4 regions of the Enterobacter nematophilus genome follow, and region 1 is predicted to be linked to each of the others. Evidence: predicted binding sites of a transcription regulator. Region 1 holds the regulator's gene; each other region holds the start of a gene.

Region 1 (4,830 bases):
AAGATGGCACCTGGTTCTTGCACTGGCTGCGGGATAATTTCGGCACCGTGCCGACGGCGGCGGTGGGCTATTCGCTCGGCGGAAATATGCTGGCCTGCCTGCTGGCCAAAGAGGGCGACAGCGTACCGCTGAATGCCGCCGTCATTGTCTCCGCACCGTTTATGCTGGAGCAGTGCAGCTACCACATGGAAAAAGGCTTTTCTCGCGTCTATCAGCGCTATCTGCTCAACCTGCTGAAAGCCAACGCGGCGCGCAAGCTGAAGGCCTATCCGGATACCCTGCCGGTAAGCCTGCGCCAGCTGAAAAAGGTGCGCCGCATCCGCGAGTTTGACGATCTGATCACCGCCAAAATTCACGGCTTCGCCGATGCTATCGACTATTACCGACAGTGCAGCGCTATGCCGCTGCTCAGCAAAATCACGCAGCCGACGCTGATTATTCACGCTAAAGATGACCCGTTCATGGATCATCATTCTATTCCCGCACAGGAATTCCTGCCTGACAACGTTCACTACCAGCTGACCGAACATGGCGGCCACGTGGGTTTCATCGGCGGCACGCTGCGCAGGCCGAAAATGTGGCTGGAAGCGCGAATTCCTGACTGGCTTACTCCTTATCTGGACGGTGCAAAATGATCATTCCCTGGCAGGATCTGGCTCCCGAAACGCTCGATAATCTGATTGAAAGCTTTGTATTACGCGAAGGCACCGATTATGGTGAACATGAGCGTTCGCTTGAGCAAAAGGTCAACGATGTAAAACGCCAGCTGAAAAGCGGCGACGTGGTGCTGGTGTGGTCAGAACTGCATGAGACGGTCAATATCATGCCCCGCAACGCGTTTCACGGCTGATCTTCCAACCTTTTCAGTCAGGGAGTTGCTATGTCTGCCAGACATCCCATTATTGCCGTTACGGGCTCGAGTGGTGCGGGAACCACCACCACCAGCCTCGCTTTTCGCAAGATTTTCGCCCAGCTGAATCTCCGTTCGGCGGAGGTCGAAGGCGACAGCTTTCACCGCTATACGCGGCCTGAGATGGACATGGCGATCCGCAAGGCGCGCGATCTGGGTAAACACATCAGCTACTTCGGCCCGGAAGCCAATGATTTCGGCCTTCTGGAGCAAACCTTCCGCGAATACGGGCAGAGCGGTACCGGGCAGTCCCGCAAATATCTGCACACCTACGATGAAGCCGTACCGTGGAACCAGGTGCCGGGCACCTTTACCCCCTGGCAACCGCTGCCGGAACCCACCGACGTGCTGTTTTATGAAGGACTGCACGGCGGCGTGGTCACGCCTCAGCACGACGTGGCGCGCCATGTGGATCTGCTGGTCGGTGTGGTGCCGATCGTTAACCTGGAGTGGATCCAGAAGCTGACGCGTGACATGAGCGAGCGCGGCCATTCGCGCGAGGCGGTGATGGACTCGGTAGTGCGCTCCATGGAAGACTACATCAATTACCTCACGCCGCAGTTCTCCCGAACCCACATTAACTTCCAGCGCGTGCCGACGGTGGACACCTCCAATCCGTTCGCGGCGAAAAGCATCCCGTCGCTGGATGAGAGCTTTGTGGTGATCCACTTCCGCAATCTTGACGGCATTGATTACCCCTGGCTGCTGGCGATGCTGCAGGGCTCATTTATTTCGCACATGAATACGTTAGTGGTGCCGGGCGGAAAAATGGGGCTGGCGATGGAGCTCATCATGACGCCGCTGGTTCAGCGACTGATGGAAGGGAAGCAGATTCCGTAAACATGTTCCCTCTCCCCGTGGGAGAGGGTTAGGATGAGGGCATCAACACGCACGATGCCCCATGAATCACGCCTCGATCACTTCATACGAATGGGTGATTTTTACCGCTTTCTCCAGCATTAACGCCACAGAGCAGTATTTCTCGGCAGAGAGATCCACCGCGCGTGAAACCGCCGCGTCTTTCAGCGCTTTCCCGGTAACAACAAAGTGCAGATTAATGTGGGTGAACAGGCGCGGCGCCTCTTCGCGACGTTCTGAGGTGAGTTTAACCTCGCAATCCGTCACGTCATGACGACCTTTTTGCAGAATCGACACCACGTCGATCGCGCTGCATCCACCTGCCGCCATCAGCACCATTTCCATTGGGCTCGGCGCTTTATCGCCGGAGTTACCATCCATCAAAATCTGGTGTCCTGACGCGGACTCGCCCAGGAACGTTAAACCTTCAACCCACTTCACGCGCGCTTGCATATTCATTAACTCCAACGTTGCATTTTTGGTGACAGATTACGCGTGCGTTACATTTCTCGCAATGGAAGGCGACCTGCATCATGCTGAAGCGAGACACCAGGAGACACGCGGCGAAAGCTATGCTAAAACACTCAGGATGCTACAGTAATACATTGACGTTACACATGTATGCAGAGGACATCAAACTTTACTGGCTGCGAAACGTTACGACAGCCGACTTCCCAGGGTATGGGTAAGAATTCGATTGCAACCCCAGAGTCCGGATGCATCTGATGACTCTGGTGACAGCTTATAACAGAGGATAACAGCGCATGGTGCTTGGCAAACCGCAAACAGACCCGACTCTCGAATGGTTCTTGTCTCATTGCCACATTCATAAGTACCCATCGAAGAGCACGCTGATTCACCAGGGTGAAAAAGCGGAAACGTTGTATTACATCGTCAAAGGCTCGGTGGCAGTGCTGATCAAAGATGAGGAAGGCAAAGAGATGATCCTTTCTTATCTGAACCAGGGCGATTTTATCGGTGAACTGGGCCTGTTTGAAGAAGGCCAGGAACGTAGCGCCTGGGTTCGTGCAAAGACAGCATGTGAAGTGGCTGAAATTTCTTATAAGAAATTCCGTCAACTGATTCAGGTAAACCCTGACATCCTGATGCGTCTTTCTTCCCAGATGGCGCGCCGTCTGCAGGTGACGTCAGAGAAAGTGGGTAACCTCGCCTTCCTGGACGTGACCGGCCGCATCGCGCAGACCCTGCTGAACCTGGCGAAACAGCCAGACGCGATGACCCACCCGGACGGCATGCAAATTAAAATTACCCGTCAGGAAATTGGTCAGATCGTCGGTTGCTCCCGCGAAACCGTGGGCCGTATCCTGAAAATGCTGGAAGATCAAAACCTGATCTCCGCCCACGGTAAAACCATCGTGGTTTACGGAACCCGTTAATCCTGCTCAAACGGCGTGCCATCGCGAGGTGTCACGCCGTTTTTGTCTCTTTTCCCCATGTGGCGCAGGCTGATATATCACCCGGAAGTTAACTACGCACTGCGACAAACGCTGGTGTTGTGTCTTCCCGTGGCCGTGGGCCTGATCCTGGGACATCTTCAGCAGGGCTTGCTGTTTTCCCTCGTGCCCGCCTGCTGCAACATTGCCGGTCTGGATACGCCCCATAAACGCTTTTTCAAACGCCTGATAATTGGCGGTTCGCTGTTTGCAGGCTGTAGCCTCGCGGTGCAGCTTCTGCTGGCTCGCGATATTCCCCTGCCGCTGATCCTGACCGTGCTGGCGATGACCCTCGGCGTCACCGCCGAAATCAGTTCGCTCCATGCCCGTCTGCTTCCCGCGTCACTCATTGCGGCCATCTTCACCCTGAGCCTCGCCGGGAATATGCCCGTGTGGGAGCCGCTGCTGATCTACGCCCTCGGCACGCTGTGGTACGGGCTGTTTAACTGGTTCTGGTTCTGGCTGTGGCGGGAGCAGCCGCTGCGCGAATCGCTGAGCCTGCTCTACGTGCAGCTTGCGGATTACTGCGAAGCCAAATACACCCTGCTCACCCAGCATACCGATCCGGAAAAATCCTTACCGCCGCTGCTGACGCGCCAGCAAAAGGTGGTGGATCTGATAAGCCAGTGCTATCAGCAGCTGCATATGCTCGCCGCCAACAAGAACCACGAATATAAACGGCTGCTGCGCACCTTCCAGGTGGGGCTGGACCTTCAGGAGCATATCTCCGTTAGCCTTCACCACCCGCAGGAGGTGCAAAAGCTGGTTGAGCGCAGCCATGCCGAAGCGGTGATCCGCTGGAACGCGCAGACCGTCTCCGCGCGCCTGCGGGTGCTGGCCGATGATATTCTCTACCACCGTTACCCCACGCGCTTTAACATGGACAAACAGCTCGGCGCGCTGGAGAAAATTGCCCGCCAGCACCCGGATAACCCGGTCGGCCAGTTCGCTGCCTGGCACTTCAGCCGCATCGCCCGCGTGCTGCGCACCCAGCGACCGCTTTATCCCCGTGACCTGATGGCGGATAAACAAAAACGTCTGCCGCTGCTGCCGGCGCTGAGAAGCTACCTGTCTCTGAAATCTTCCGCCCTGCGCAACGCCGCAAGAATTAGCGTCATGCTCAGTATCGCCAGCCTGATGGGCATAGCGCTCCACCTGCCGAAACCGTACTGGATCTTAATGACCGTGCTGTTTGTTACCCAGAACGGCTATGGCGCCACGCGAGTGCGCATTCTGCACCGGGCAGGCGGCACGATGGCGGGGCTGATCATTGCGGGCGTGACGCTGCACTTTCACGTGCCAGAGGGCTATACCCTGGCAGGCATGCTGGCGATCACCCTGGTAAGCTATCTCATCATTCGCAAAAACTACGGCTGGGCGATGGTGGGCTTTACGGTGACGGCGGTATACACCCTGCAGCTGCTTACGCTTAACGGCGAACAGTTCATCGTTGCCCGGCTGATCGACACGCTGATTGGCTGCCTGATCGCCTTTGGCGGGATGGTCTGGCTGTGGCCGCAGTGGCAGAGCGGGCTGCTGAGGCAGAACGCCCACGACGCGCTGGAAGCCGATCAGCAGGCCATTCGTCTGATCCTGAGCGACGATCCG
Region 2 (4,830 bases), on a different contig from region 1:
CGTTGGGTTAAACGCGGCGTTTTCCGCATAGCTGCCGGTAAAGATTCGGCCATCGCGGCACTGCAGCGCCACGCCGCTCGGCGATTTACTGTACGGCGTATGGCTCTTGTTCGCCGCGCGAATGGCCGCCTGGCTCAGGTCATCGCCGGACGGGGCGAAACCGTGATCCTGCTCGTCCATCAGCAGCGTTTTGATCTCAAGATCTTTCGGGCCGAAGGCGTCCGGCAGGTAATCCCCCAGCGTGTGCGGCGCGCGGCCCGGCAGGTTGATGCGCAGCTGCAGCCCGCTGTTCAGCTCGTTCATAAACTGACGGCAGTGGCCGCAGGGGGTATAGTTTACTGTGATGGCGCTCAGGGCTTTCTCACCGCGCAGCCAGGCGTGGCTGATGGCGCTCTGCTCGGCATGAACGGTCTGCTGCATGGTTGCGCCGAGGAACTCCATGTTCCCGCCGAAGTACCAGGTACCGCTGACGCCGCGGGCAATGGCGCCGACGTTGAAGTGGGAAAGATCGGCCCGGGCGCAGGCGGCAGCCAGGGGCAGCAGTGCGAAAGCCAGCGCGTCTTCATCCAGCCCCGTTGCCTGTTTCAGCACCGTGACCTGCTCCGCCGTCAGCAGGGCGGGGAAATGTGCATCTGCCAGAACGGGAGCCAGGGCTGACTGCAAATTCTCTGCAAGCTGAGCGAAGGCAGCTTGAAAACGTGGGTGCATGGCGTTTGCCTCATAAAGGTTAATGGATCGGTAGTTTACGGAGCCGTCAGGGCTTTATATGTGATCCACTTCTCATTATGTATGCAACTTATGAAATCAAAATGAAATTTGCGCGACGCATCGCAAATTTTAGCCCATCACCGCCAGAATCAGCGGAAAAATGAACGGGGCGAGCAGGGAGGTGATAATCCCGCAGATCACCAGCGCCAGCGAGCTAAACGCCCCTTCCTGATAGTCCAGCTCCGCACAGCGGGCGGTACCCAGCGCGTGCGAGGCGGTGCCCATCGACAGCCCGCGCGCCGCTTTGGTGTGAATACGCATCCCGTTCAGCAGGGTGTGGCCAAACACCGCGCCGAGAATACCGACGAAAATCACGCACATCGCGCTGATGGCCGGAATACCGCCGAGACTACCGCCCACTGCCATCGCGATAGGCGTGGTCACTGATTTAGGCAGGATAGAGGCGGCAATTTGCGGGGAGGCCCCCATCAGCAGCGCCACCGACGTGCCGGTGATCATCGCCACCAGGCTTCCCACAAAACAGATGGTAATGATGGACTTCCAGCGGGCGCGGATCTGGTGCAGCTGCTCATATAAAGGAAAGGCAAGCGCGACAACGGCAGGCTGCAGCAGGTCGTTTAAAATTTTGCTGCCCGCAAAATAGCGCTCATAAGGAATGCCGGTGAGCAGCAGGAAGGGAATAATCACCACCATCGCCACCAGCAGCGGGTTCAGCAAGGGCATTTTAAACCGTGCGGCAAGCTTGCGCGCGGCGAAGAATACCAGCAGGGTTAACGGCAGTGACCACCAGATATTAGCCATCATTTTTTTGTTTTCTCCCCGACCACTTTACGTTCGCCATGTACCAGATGAGAACTCCAGCTCACCACCAGGAAAACCACCAGCGTGCTGACCGCACAGGAAACGACAATCGGGCCGAACTGGGCCTTGAGCAAATCAAAATACTGCATGACTCCCACGCCGATAGGCACGAACAGCAGCGCCATGTAGCGGATAAGGACGAAGCAGCCAGGGTTGACCCACTTTGCAGGCAGAATTTGCAGCGCCAGTAAAACAAAGAGGATCAGCATACCGATAATGCTGCCGGGAATGGTGATAGGCAGCAGCGACGCGATGAAAATGCCGGCATACAGGCAGGCGTAAATCAGGACGAATGCGCGCAGATATTGCCAGATAATGTTCAATGATTTGCTCATGGTGAAAGTCCTTGATGAAACGCATTCATCATACAATTAAACCTGAAAATGTGCCACGGATCACATCATGAATTTTGAGCATACCAGACATTCCGGAATGGAACGTCGGGCTTTCCACACACAAACAGAGCAGATACTATAGCGCGTCTTTTTTCACAGGTACTGTTATGCGTGTTTTACTGGCCCCAATGGAAGGCGTGCTCGACTCTCTCGTGCGCGAGCTGCTTACCGAGGTGAACGATTACGATCTCTGCGTGACGGAGTTTTTGCGCGTGGTCGATATGCTGTTGCCGGTAAAATCCTTCTTCCGTCTGTGCCCCGAGCTGCACAACCAGAGCCGGACCTCTTCCGGCACGCTGGTGCGTATTCAGCTGCTCGGCCAGTACCCTGAATGGCTGGCGGAAAACGCCGCCCGCGCGGTTGAGCTGGGCTCTTACGGGGTGGATCTCAACTGCGGCTGTCCGTCGAAGCTGGTGAACGGCAGCGGCGGCGGGGCGACGTTGCTGAAAGATCCTGAGCTGATTTACCGCGGCGCGAAAGCCATGCGTGAGGCCGTGCCCTCGCATTTGCCGGTGACGGTTAAGGTGCGTCTGGGGTGGGACAGCGACGCCCGACAGTTTGAAATTGCCGATGCGGTGCAGCAGGCCGGGGCCACCGAGCTGGTGGTGCATGGCCGCACTAAAGAAGACGGCTACAAAGCCGAGCGCATTAACTGGCGGGCGATTGGTGAGATCCGCAAACGACTCGCTATTCCGGTGATCGCCAACGGTGAAATCTGGGATTACGAGAGCGCGCAGGCGTGCCTGAAAGCCACCGGCTGCGATGCGGTGATGATCGGCCGCGGCGCGCTGAACGTGCCGAACCTCAGCCGTGTAGTGAAATATAACGAACCGCGGATGCCGTGGGCAGACGTTGTCACGCTGCTGCAAAAATACAGCCGTCTGGAAAAGCAGGGCGATACCGGTTTGTATCATGTCGCGCGAATTAAACAGTGGCTGAGCTATTTACGCAAAGAGTACAGCGAAGCGCTGGGGTTATTTCAGGAGATCCGCACGCTGCAAACGTCGGCTGATATTGCGCGGGTTATACAGTCAAAATAATTAGTATTTATATTTAAATATAAATAATTCACTCGGTGAATATTTTGCCGAGTATGTAAGTGTATGACAATTTGCGGATTGCCACGCGTTACTAAAAAATGGAATGCCATCAAGCGTAAGTTGCGCCTTTATTTTTTCTGAGTGCATGGCGTAATGAAACGTTTTCTTATTTTATCTCTGAGTGCTCCCCTTGTTTTTATGCTGGCTGCCTGCGCACCGGAACATTCCACGGTGTCGCCAATTAAAGTGCAAACGACAGCCGCTTCCGTTAATACCCAACTTCGTCATGCGGACTGGCCGAAAAATGAATGGTGGAAAGAATATAACGACCCGCAGTTAAATTCGCTGATCGCGAAGGCAATAGCGGATGCCCCCGATATGCAAATTGCCCGGCAGCGCATTACGCTTGCCGAAGCGCAGGCGAAGGCCGCTATCGCTGCCGATGGCCCTCAAATGGATTTTTCTGCGGATGTTGAACGGCAAAAAATGTCGGCAGAGGGGCTGATGGGGCCATTTGCCCTGACCGACCCGGCGGCGGGCACCACCGGCCCATGGTTTACCAACGGCACCTTTGGCCTGACGGCAGGCTGGGATCTCGATCTGTGGGGGAAAAATCGCGCCCGGATTGCAGCGCGTATCGGTAAGGTGAATGCGCAAAAAGCGGAGCTGGAGCAGACCCGCCAGCTGCTTTCAACCAGCGTTGCGCGCCTTTACTGGGCGTGGCAGACCCAGGCCGAAGCAGGGGATGTCCTTACCCGGATTAAACAGGAACAGGAAAATATTATCGACGCCGATCGCGAACTGTATCAGCACGGTATTACCTCCTCGGTAGAGGGCGTCGAAACCGATATCCACGCCAGCAAGACTGATGAACAGCTGGCTGACGTAAAGGGCAAAATGAAGGCCATTGAAGCGCGTCTGGAGGCGCTGACCGGCACCCCGACAGCACATCTTACGCGCCACCCGTTGCCTGCAGCAGAAGCCTCGTTACCCGCAACGCTGGGATATGAACTGCTGGCTCGCCGACCGGATCTGCAGGAAGCGCACTGGTATATCGAAGCCTCCATGAGCGAGGTGGAGGCCGCCAGAGCGGCGTTCTATCCTGACGTGAACCTGATGGCGTTCTTACAGCAGGATGCCCTGCACCTGAGCGATCTGTTCCGCTCTTCAGCCCAGCAGATGGGCGTGACCGCCGGACTGACGCTGCCGATCTTCGACAGCGGCAGGCTGAACGCTAATCTGGATATCGCCCAGGCGCAGAATAATCTCTCGGTCGCGAACTACAACAAAGCGGTGGTGGAGGCGGTCAATCAGGTGGCGCGTACGGCAAGTGAAGTTGAAACCCTGACGGCAAAAAATCGTCACCAGCAGCAGGTTGAAAAAGACGCGGCGCGCGTGGTGGCGCTGGCGCAGGCGCGTTTTAGCGCAGGTATCATTGCAGGTTCGCGGGTCAGCGAAGCCAGAATACCGGCGCTTGAAGAACGTCTTGAAGGCGTGATGCTGAAAGGCCAGTATCTCGACGCCACGCTGCAGCTGACTTCAGCGCTGGGCGGCGGCTATCGTCATGGCTAAAAAGGGCCATTATCTATACTTACCTCTTTGCAGTTTTTCAGGAGGTGAGTATGACCAGAGTAGCGATTGTAACCGCATCGGATTCCGGGATTGGTAAAACCACGGCGCTGATGCTGGCAGAGCGCGGGTTTGATATTGGCGTCACCTGGCACTCGGATGAAAAAGGGGCGCTGGAAACCTGCCGTGAAGTTGAAGCGCGTGGGCAGCGCGCAGAGGCTATCCATCTTGATTTA
Region 3 (4,830 bases), on a different contig from region 1:
GGACGATAGTGCTCGTCTTTGATGGTATCAAAATGGGGGGCCTGGTAAGGCAGCAGGCTGATGTCAAAAAAGGGGTTGTTGGCCGTCATCTTTCACTCCTCAGAACGGATATCTTCCCAGAGTAGGCCAGGCCGCCATCGCCTGCAACGCCGTCATACAAATGTTGCCTTAACGCACCCTCTGCGGGCGTGCTATGTTAGTACAACACAAAAAGCGTTGAGGAACAGTGAGATGATTATTTTAGTTACCGGGGCAACGGCGGGTTTTGGTGAAAGCATCACGCGTCGCTTCGTCGCCAACGGGCATAAGGTGATTGCAACCGGCCGTCGTCAGGAGCGCCTGCAGGAGCTGAAGGACGAATTAGGAGACAGCATCCTGACCGCACAGCTGGACGTGCGTAACCGCGCGGCCATTGAAGAGATGATTGCTAACCTGCCGGGAGAGTGGCGCGCCATCGACGTGCTGGTCAACAACGCCGGTCTGGCGCTGGGCATGGAGCCTGCCCACAAGGCCAGCGTTGAGGACTGGGAAAATATGATCGATACCAACAACAAAGGGCTGGTGTACATGACCCGCGCGGTGCTGCCGGGCATGGTGGAGCGCAACCGCGGCCACATTATCAATATCGGTTCTACCGCCGGGAGCTGGCCTTACGCGGGCGGTAACGTCTACGGCGCGACCAAAGCCTTCGTTCGCCAGTTCAGTCTGAACCTGCGTACCGATCTGCACGGCACCGCCATTCGCGTCACCGATATCGAGCCGGGGCTGGTTGGCGGCACCGAATTCTCCAACGTGCGCTTCAAGGGCGATGACGCGAAAGCGGATAAAACCTACGAAAACGCCAATGCGCTGACGCCGGAAGACGTCACCGAAGCGGTCTGGTGGGTCGCGACCCTGCCAAAACACGTCAACATCAATACCGTAGAGATGATGCCGGTCAGCCAGAGCTTTGCCGGACTTAGCGTCCATCGTGGCTAAATAAGCCCTTCCCGGCCCGCGGGCCGGGTCTGTTTCGGGTTATAAAAGAATGGTAGTATGTTCAGGCTAACTCTCTGAGAAATGACAACTCATGGCCGCTGAATCGCAACTCAATCCTACCCAGCCCGTAAACCAGCAAATCTATCGCATTTTGCGACGCGATATTGTCCAATGCCTGATCCCGCCGGGAACGCCGCTTTCTGAAAAAGAGGTCTCCGTGCGTTTTGACGTCTCCCGTCAGCCGGTGCGTGAAGCGTTCATCAAGCTTGCGGAGAACGGCCTGGTTCAGATCCGCCCGCAGCGCGGCAGCTACGTGAACAAAATTTCACTCTCACAGGTGCGCAACGGCTGTTTTGTGCGTCAGGCGATTGAATGCGCGGTGGTGCGCCGTGCCGCAGCGCTTATCAACGACAACCAGTGTTACCTGCTGGAGCAAAACCTGCATCAGCAGCGCATTGCAATTGACCGTAAGCAGCTCAACGATTTCTTCCAGCTTGATGACGAGTTTCACCAGAAGCTGGCGCAAATTGCGGACTGCCAGTTAGCCTGGGATACCATCGAGAACATCAAGGCCACCATTGACCGGGTGCGCTACATGAGCCTCGATCACGTCTCCCCGCCGGAAATGCTGCTTCGACAGCATCACGATATTTTCAGCGCGCTGGAAAAACGCGATCCGGACGGCGTGGAAAAAGCGATGACGCTGCATCTGCAGGAGATCGGCGAATCCGTGCAGCTTATTCGTCAGGAAAATAGCGAGTGGTTTAGCGAAGAGTAATATTTGCCGCCCCTTTCGAGGGCGGCGTCGTGATTAGCGAACGACCAACACCGGAATTGTGGCGTAGCGCAGAATAGATTCCGCATTTGACCCCAGCAGATGGGTGGTGATGCCCGGATTTTTCGACCCGATGACAATCACGTCATATTCCCCTTCTTTGCTCAGCTTGATAATTTCATCGCGGACGCTGCCAAAACGAACCAGGGTGTGAATATTTTCCGGGGAGATATCGAACAGTCGTTTTAACTCGTTCATTTTCTTCCCGGATTCTGCGCTCATATACTCTTCAAACTTTTTAATATCGGCGTTGAATCCGCGCAGGAGAGACCGGCTGCTGGCAGGCAGAATATTGACCAGGGTAATCGACGCGCCCTCGGCCTTCGCAAGGTTAGCCGCGTGGCGAACCGCCTTGTCGCTCAAATCCATTTCAAACACGTCAACAGGCATCAAAATCTTCTTATACATAAGCCTGACTCCTTATTCCGATGAAGGGTTATTTCCTGCACCCAGAATGACATCGGGAATATAAACCAACCCTCAACGCTTCCCCGTTGAAACTATCAATAAATGAAAATAATGGCCTGCTTTGTAAATTGCTGTCGTGAAGCGTCAGCGCCCCACGTAATAAAGAAAAAAGTGTGAGTTTGATCAAAAACAAAAACATGACTGGCAGACAGGCGTATTTATAGTGCCCCGTGAACGGCAAAACCTGAAATAGCGCCGTAACGGATAGTTTAGAGAGGAGAAAATACCATGATGACATACGACCGTAACCGCAATGCAATCACCACCGGCAGCCGCGTCATGATTAGCGGCACCGGTAAAACCGGCGTGATTAAGGCGATCCACAGCGACGGGCTGGATGCCGCGCAGGTGCGCCGTGGCAAAACGGTGGAAGTGGAAGGATGCGAAGGTAAGTTCGAACCAATTGAACTGATTCGTCTGGGTATGCACTAAATTGTGCGCCGACATGCCGCCGCGAACGGCGGCATGTGTTGTATTACAGGCGTGACGCGTACTCCGCCACCGTAGCCTTCGCGCCCTTCTGCAGCAGCGTCTGATACGCGCTCATCACGGCGTCTGTGAAGACTTTTTCTCGCGGCAACTCTTTTCCAAAAATGGCTTCAATGCCGAGCAGCGCGTTAACCCGCTTCTCACCTTCGGCACTTCCCTTCACCGCCGCCTGAATCGCCGCCAGTTGCGGGTCGCTCACGTCGATGGCGTTACCCTGCTCGTCCACGCCGCCGACGTAGCGCATCCACCCCGCCACGCCCAGCGCCAGGAGTGGGAAAGGCGTCTGGTGCACCAGGTGCCAGCGCACGGAGTCCAGCATGCGCTGCGGGAGCTTCTGGCTGCCGTCCATCGCAATTTGCCAGGTACGGTGGCGCAGGGCCGGGTTGCTGTAGCGGGCGATCAGCAGGTCAGCGTAGCGTTCTAAATTCACGCCCTTCACTTTCAGAGTCGGTGCCTGCTCGTTGAGCATCAGCGCGTGCGCGGCGACGCGGTAGTGCTCGTCTTCCATACACTCATTGATGTGCTGATAACCAGCCAGATAGCCCAAGTACGCGAGGAACGAGTGGCTGCCGTTGAGCATGCGCAGCTTCATCTCTTCAAACGGGATCACGTCTGAAACCAGCTCGGCGCCGGCTTTTTCCCATTCCGGACGCCCGGCCACAAAGTTATCTTCGATAACCCACTGGCGGAACGGCTCGCAGGCCACCGCCGCCGGATCGCGTACGCCGGTCAGCTGCGCGATTTTATCCAGCGTATCGGAAGTGACCGCCGGCACGATGCGATCGACCATGGTTGACGGGAAGGTGACGTTAGCCTCGATCCAGTCCGCCAGCTCGCCGTCTACCGCCCGGGCGTAAGCGCAGGTTACGTTGCGCATCACGTGACCGTTCTCCGGCATGTTGTCGCAGGACATCACGCTGAACGCGGGCAGCCCCGCCGATTTACGACGCGCCAGCGCTTCCACCACCACGCCCGGCGCGGATTTCGGCTGATGCGGGTTTTGCAGATCCGCGGCAATTAACGGGTGATCGAGCATCAGTTGCCCTGTCGCCGGAGAGTGGCAGTAGCCTTTTTCGGTGATGGTCAGCGAGACAATCGCCACCTGCGGTTCACACATTGCCGCCAGCACGCTCTCCAGCCCGTCGACCTGCGCGTGCAGCGCCTTTTTGACTACGCCAACCACGCGGGAGGTCCAGGCATCGGCAGACATTTCCGCCACGGTGTAGAGGTTATCCTGCGCCTTCAGGTCGGCAATCTGCTGCTCGCCGCCAATCAGGTTAACCTCACAGTAGCCCCAGTCGCTGCCGTTTTCAGCCGCGAGGATGTCGGCATACACCGCCTGATGCGCGCGGTGAAATGCGCCAAAGCCTAAATGAACAATGCGTGCTTTAAGGCTGGCGCGATCGTACTGAGGCAGCGTCGCGTTGGCCTGTAATAAGGTATTTTCCATGATTAAGACTCGTTAATTAGAAAGCCGTGGATCGCTGCCGCCCTGTCCAGAGCGGCAGCGCCTGCTGACTACACCAACTAGAATGGCAGTCGGGGTAAAAAATAACTACCATCAACCATACTAATACTGCCGTTTGAGTTTTTGATTTATATTAACTTTTGCTCAGGTGGTGTGACATAAACCAAAAGTTGTGTGATAAGTCACGCAAGATATAAACCGCTAGCGCCGCGTGGAGACCGCACCGTAACCCACGCGCTCTTTCGGCGCGGCCTCCGCAGCATCTTCCGCCGCGCTGAGGTCCCGGTCGCGGACTTCCGGCATCAGGAACGCCGAAACCAGCCCAATCAAGGAATAGGCCACCAGCATGGCAACGATCGGCCACCAGGAGCCTGTCATGTTGCAGAAGATCCCCGCCAGTACCGGACCAAAGCCCACCGCCACCAGACCGCCCGCCTCTTTCGAGATAGCCATGCGGGTAAAGCGATTCCGCGAGCCAAACATCTCCGCCATGGTGATATTTTCCAGCGCAAACAGCCCCAGCACGGCGAAATTATGGATAACGATGATCGAGAGCATGATTGTCCCCGGCGCATAGCTTTTATCGACGATA
Region 4 (4,830 bases), on a different contig from region 1:
TTTATATCGAACACAGGAAGTGAATTTTCGATCGACTTTAGTCACTGCAAAAATTGCAATTCTGTTTTTCTTCGTATTTGCCTGGCTGTCAGGTTAAGCAGCGGACATCGCGTCCCACAGTCTATAAGGATATGAGTATGGCTACCCAAACGATGATGCAAAAACTTAACGCGCAGATGAACCTTGAGTTCTACGCCTCGAACCTGCACCTTCACTTAAGTGCATGGTGTTCCGAAAAAGCCTCACGGGCTCTGCCACGTTCTTTCGTTCACAGGCACAAAGCAACGTCACCCATATGATGCGCGTCTTTAACTTCCTGAAGGCCGCGGGGGCTAACCCGGTTGTTAAAGCCCTTGATGGGATCAACGAAAATTACTCTTCTCTGGAAGAACTGTTTCAGAAAACGCTGGAAGAGCATGAGCAGCGCTGCACGACGCTCAACAAGCTGGCCGATGAAGCCCGAGCACAGCATGACGTCATCACCCTTAAATTTTTACGCGATATGGATAAAGAACAGCAGCAGGACGGCGTGCTGCTGAAAACGCTGGCGGATGAAATCCACAATGCGCGACAGGCAGGTTTATGCCCGGAGCAAGCCGACCGCCACCTGCTCGATCTTGTGACGGTGCAGCACCACTAAGCGTTTTAACCTGCCCTTGCCCTGGTTCAGGGGGGCAGGTTCCTTTCTACCTCTTCAACCCACTGCTTTTGCTGAAATTTAACAAATCAGATCTCGCTCTCAATGATTAACCCTACAACATGTAATGATTTATTTAATTACATAATCATTGACGAGGGAAAAGCATGATCACCATTGAGTTTGTTGTCATTCTCCTCTGCCTGCTGACGGGAACACGTTTCGGCGGCATGGGGCTTGGGTTAATCAGCGGGATTGGCCTTTTTATTTTGTGTTTTGTCTTTGGGCTCCAGCCCGGCAAGCCTCCGGTTGACGTTATGTTGACCATTCTCGCGGTGATTGGCTGTGCCGCCACCCTGCAGACCGCGGGTGGCCTTAACGTCATGATGCAGTTTGCTGAACGCCTGCTGCGCAAACACCCGCAGCACATCACGCTTCTCGCCCCTTTTACGACCTGGACGCTGACCTTTCTGTGCGGCACCGGGCACGTGGTCTACACCATGTTCCCCATCATTGCGGATATCGCCCTGAAAAAAGGGATCCGCCCGGAACGCCCAATGGCGGTGGCATCGGTGGCATCCCAGATGGCGATCACCGCATCTCCGGTTTCCGTCGCCGTTGTGTCGCTGGTATCCATCCTGGCCGCACAGCATGGGATTGGGCACGCGTGGGGGATTCTGGAAATCCTCGCCGTGTCGGTTCCCGCTTCGCTTTTCGGCGTCGCGATTGCGGCCCTGTGGAGTTTACGCCGCGGGAAAGATTTAGCTGACGACGCGGAGTTTCAGGAGAAACTGAAAGATCCTAAACAGCGCGAGTTTATCTATGGCGGCACGGAGACGTTAATGAACCAGCGTTTTCCTAAGGAGGCCTACTGGTCGACATGGATTTTCTTTGCCGGTATTGCGGTGGTAGTCCTGCTCGGGGCCTTTCCCGAACTGCGCCCCGCCTTCGAGCTGAAAGGCAAAATGACGGCGCTGTCGATGAACCTCGTCATTCAGATGATGATGCTTATTGCCGGTGCCGTGATGCTGATGGCCTGCAAGGTCAATGCCTCCGCCATCTCAAACGGTGCGGTATTCAAGGCCGGGATGGTGGCGATCTTCTCGGTGTTCGGGGTGGCGTGGATGAGCGATACCTTTTTCCAGGCGCATCTCGATGAGTTAAAGCTGGCGCTGGAAGGCGTGGTTAAAAGCCATCCGTGGACGTATGCCATCGTGCTTTTCCTGGTGTCGAAGCTGGTAAACAGCCAGGCGGCGGCCCTGACGGCCGTGGCGCCGATGGGATTGATGCTGGGTATCGATCCAAAAATGCTGATCGCCTTCTTCCCGGCGTCCTACGGCTATTTTGTCCTGCCGACCTACCCGAGCGATTTAGCCTGCATCGGCTTTGACCGCTCGGGAACGACCCGCATCGGCAAATTCATCATTAACCACAGCTTTATTCTGCCGGGGCTAATTGGCGTAAGCTGCGCCTGCGCGGCGAGCTACCTGCTGGTGCAGACCTTCTTTTAACCGCGTCAACGGGCGACACGCGCGGTCGCCCGTTTGCAATTTTAATGAGACTCGCCCTGTGGGGTGAAGCGCAGCTCAATCAGCGCGATGGCTTTCTGGATCGCGCGAAGCGTAACCGGATCGGCAGCGGCAGGATGGCTGGCAAAATCGATGTTTTTCAGCTGGGTGGACATCTTCTCGCGCACTTCAACCGGTGCAATAACGTCCAGAACATCAAGAATTTGCTTGATAACCAGCTGGCAGGCGACAACGTCAGATACCAGCTCCTGATCGGCGCTCAGGTTTTGTGACATGGGTTTTCTCCTTATTCAAAGGCCGCCATAGTATCAAAACGCGGCCCCTGACATCTTCCCTTCCTCGCGTGCAGAGACAAAAAAACCTGCCGAAGCAGGTTTTTTTATCAGAACATGGCGCCAGGCGGCACGTCTTTGAAGGTGCGGCAGTAATTGGCCCACATGCTTTTCAGGATTTTGCGCAGTTTCATTGTGATGCTCCATTAACTTGTTATACAACTTTATAGTCAATGTGCCTATAATATGACCATCGTCACAAAAATCAATATTTTTGTGACGCACATCACAACTTAACTTTCGAAATCAGCTTTAGCCCACGATACCGCGAACAAAATCTTCGATAGCTTTATCCTGGCAATTTTCAAAGAAGCACTGCTGGAAACGCTGGCCGGAAACGGCGGTCTTCACCAGCTCAGGATCGATGGCGCGCAGCGAGTCCAGATAGTTATCTTTCACCACGGCCGCTTTCACCTGGTTCAGTATACCGGCGTTACGCACCTGCGGCTCTTTACGCTCTGGCGGATAACCCTCTCCTTTTCGGCCGGTAAACGCCTTTTCAAAGATAAAGCGAACGTTCAGCTCCGCTCCCCAGCCAAACCCTTTAGCAAAAGGCAGCGAAAGCGCATTGCCGTTGTTGATTTGCGCGAAGAGGAAAGCGTCTGCGGGATCGATGCAGTAGCCGCAAATCACGCCAGGGTGGATATTTAACGACATCAGCGCCCCCTGCCCGGTGCCGCAACCGGTGACCACGAAATCCACCGCTTTCGCATTCAGCAAAATGCTCGCCATAATGCCCAGGTGGATGTAGGTCAGGTGATGATCGTTTTCGTCGCTCATCCCCACGTTGTAAACCGGGAACCCTTTTTCATCGGCTACCGTTTTCAGCTCTTTTAGGATCACTGGATTTTTGGCCGCCTGGCTGTTTTCCATCATCAGTGCAATTTTCATTTATCTCTCCCGAATGCGCTGCGGGCACTCCCGCCTGGATACCTGTTCCTGTTCATCCTGGCATCAAATGAACAGACTTTCAAAGTAAATGAAATATGGTTTTAAAAAATCAAATTCGCGCTCACAAATTTGTGAGGAAAGGATCCACGCCGCCCGTTGCAAAGAGTGAGGGCAGATCGTCCGGCTATTCCTGGCATTGCAGCGGGCATCTGCGGGTACGATAACGTATCTCCCTTCACTCAGAGCGAACCATGAAAAGAATCATCGTAGCCGGTACTGCCCTGCTGCTCGCGGGGTGCAGCGTTAACCGCCAGGCGGAAATCAGCAGCCTCGACGCGCCGAACGGCATTGTCCGCCTCGACTACGGCCAGGCGGTGCTGCAAAACGCCTGGTCCGATGAATATGTCAATAACGGTACTGCGGTCAAAGCCTGTCAGAACATGGGATATGCTACCGCCTCTGCCTACGGGCAGCCGGTCAAAACCTGCACCCTGACAAGCGGCTCGTTGTGCCTGAACGAGAGCGTTACTATCCAGTATAAGTGCATGGGGTATGCCGTTAACCCTAAGGCAAATAATCCCTGGTATTAATCAAAGCTGCCAGCGTTTGCTGGCGCTTTATTTAACTAAGAACAAAAATAATTCGCATTAATAAAAATAAATATCGCCAATGCGTTTTATTCCCATTCGTATTTTGAATGAATAAATATTTAATTTTACGTTTTGCAAATAATTATATAACAAATTATAGTGTCGCTCATTATGAACCCGTAATAATAATCCGGAGCGCCACCATGCTGAAAACTGAAATGATCGACAAGCTCAATGCACAAATGAACCTTGAGCTCTATTCATCCCTTCTCTACCAGCAGATGAGCGCCTGGTGCAGCTATAACAGCTTTGAAGGTGCGGCCGCGTTTCTGCGTCGTCACGCTCAGGAAGAGATGACCCACATGCAGCGTCTGTTCGATTATCTGACCGATACGGGCAGCCTGCCGCGCATCGAGAACGTGGCATCGCCTTTTGCTGAATATAATTCTCTCGACGAACTGTTCCGCGCCACCTACGAGCACGAGCAGCTGATCACCCAAAAAATTAACGAACTGGTTCATGCAGCAATGATTGGCCAGGATTATCCAACCTTTAATTTCCTGCAGTGGTACGTCGCTGAACAACACGAAGAAGAGAAGCTGTTTAAATCCGTGCTGGATAAATTGTCGCTGGTAGGTAAATCCGGCGAAGGTCTTTACTTTATTGATAAAGAACTCTCGACTCTCGATACGCAGAATTAATATCAGCGCGGTGCCGGTTTCCGGCACCGCGTTTATTTACCTTCCCCACGCCTCAAAACACGCATTTTATTCCCCGTACGCCTTGTTTACGTCACGCCAGGCCGTCGCCCCACTCAGGATTGGCGGCAGTGCAATACGTAAATCTTTCAT

Evidence for each region. The regulator CRP, encoded in region 1, controls carbon source genes, mostly activating them, when cyclic AMP is high. The targets are predictions, from matches to a motif close to ATGTGANNNNNNTCACAT.
Region 2: OSH03_RS07615 (CidA/LrgA family protein) is a predicted target of CRP. The motif match lies at 1,974-1,991, and genes of this name have one in related genera.
Region 3: ydfZ (putative selenium delivery protein YdfZ) is a predicted target of CRP. The motif match lies at 2,393-2,410, and genes of this name have one in related genera.
Region 4: azuC (stress response protein AzuC) is a predicted target of CRP. The motif match lies at 2,713-2,730, and genes of this name have one in related genera.

What each region holds. Positions count from the first base shown of each region.
Region 1 is NZ_JAPKNE010000008.1:20,792-25,621, forward strand. Features, by position in the region: gene OSH03_RS17975 (hydrolase) at 1-635, shown strand, start outside; gene OSH03_RS17980 (YheU family protein) at 632-850, shown strand; gene OSH03_RS17985 (phosphoribulokinase) at 881-1,750, shown strand; gene OSH03_RS17990 (OsmC family protein) at 1,817-2,221, opposite strand; gene crp (cAMP-activated global transcriptional regulator CRP) at 2,533-3,165, shown strand; gene OSH03_RS18000 (YccS/YhfK family putative transporter) at 3,223-4,830, shown strand, end outside.
Region 2 is NZ_JAPKNE010000002.1:189,094-193,923, forward strand. Features, by position in the region: gene cdd (cytidine deaminase) at 1-708, opposite strand, end outside; gene OSH03_RS07610 (CidB/LrgB family autolysis modulator) at 838-1,533, opposite strand; gene OSH03_RS07615 (CidA/LrgA family protein) at 1,530-1,925, opposite strand; gene dusC (tRNA dihydrouridine(16) synthase DusC) at 2,093-3,025, shown strand; gene mdtQ (multidrug resistance outer membrane protein MdtQ) at 3,179-4,597, shown strand; gene OSH03_RS07630 (SDR family oxidoreductase) at 4,648-4,830, shown strand, end outside.
Region 3 is NZ_JAPKNE010000001.1:429,699-434,528, forward strand. Features, by position in the region: gene dcp (peptidyl-dipeptidase Dcp) at 1-89, opposite strand, end outside; gene ydfG (bifunctional NADP-dependent 3-hydroxy acid dehydrogenase/3-hydroxypropionate dehydrogenase YdfG) at 232-978, shown strand; gene OSH03_RS01980 (GntR family transcriptional regulator) at 1,070-1,756, shown strand; gene OSH03_RS01985 (universal stress protein) at 1,790-2,221, opposite strand; gene ydfZ (putative selenium delivery protein YdfZ) at 2,510-2,713, shown strand; gene OSH03_RS01995 (mannitol dehydrogenase family protein) at 2,757-4,220, opposite strand; gene OSH03_RS02000 (MFS transporter) at 4,440-4,830, opposite strand, start outside.
Region 4 is NZ_JAPKNE010000002.1:455,928-460,757, reverse strand. Features, by position in the region: partial or broken gene OSH03_RS08855 (non-heme ferritin-like protein) at 138-640, shown strand; gene OSH03_RS08850 (anaerobic C4-dicarboxylate transporter) at 805-2,148, shown strand; gene OSH03_RS08845 (DUF2766 family protein) at 2,190-2,441, opposite strand; gene azuC (stress response protein AzuC) at 2,549-2,632, opposite strand; gene OSH03_RS08835 (RpiB/LacA/LacB family sugar-phosphate isomerase) at 2,751-3,389, opposite strand; gene yecR (YecR family lipoprotein) at 3,641-3,979, shown strand; gene ftnA (non-heme ferritin) at 4,183-4,680, shown strand.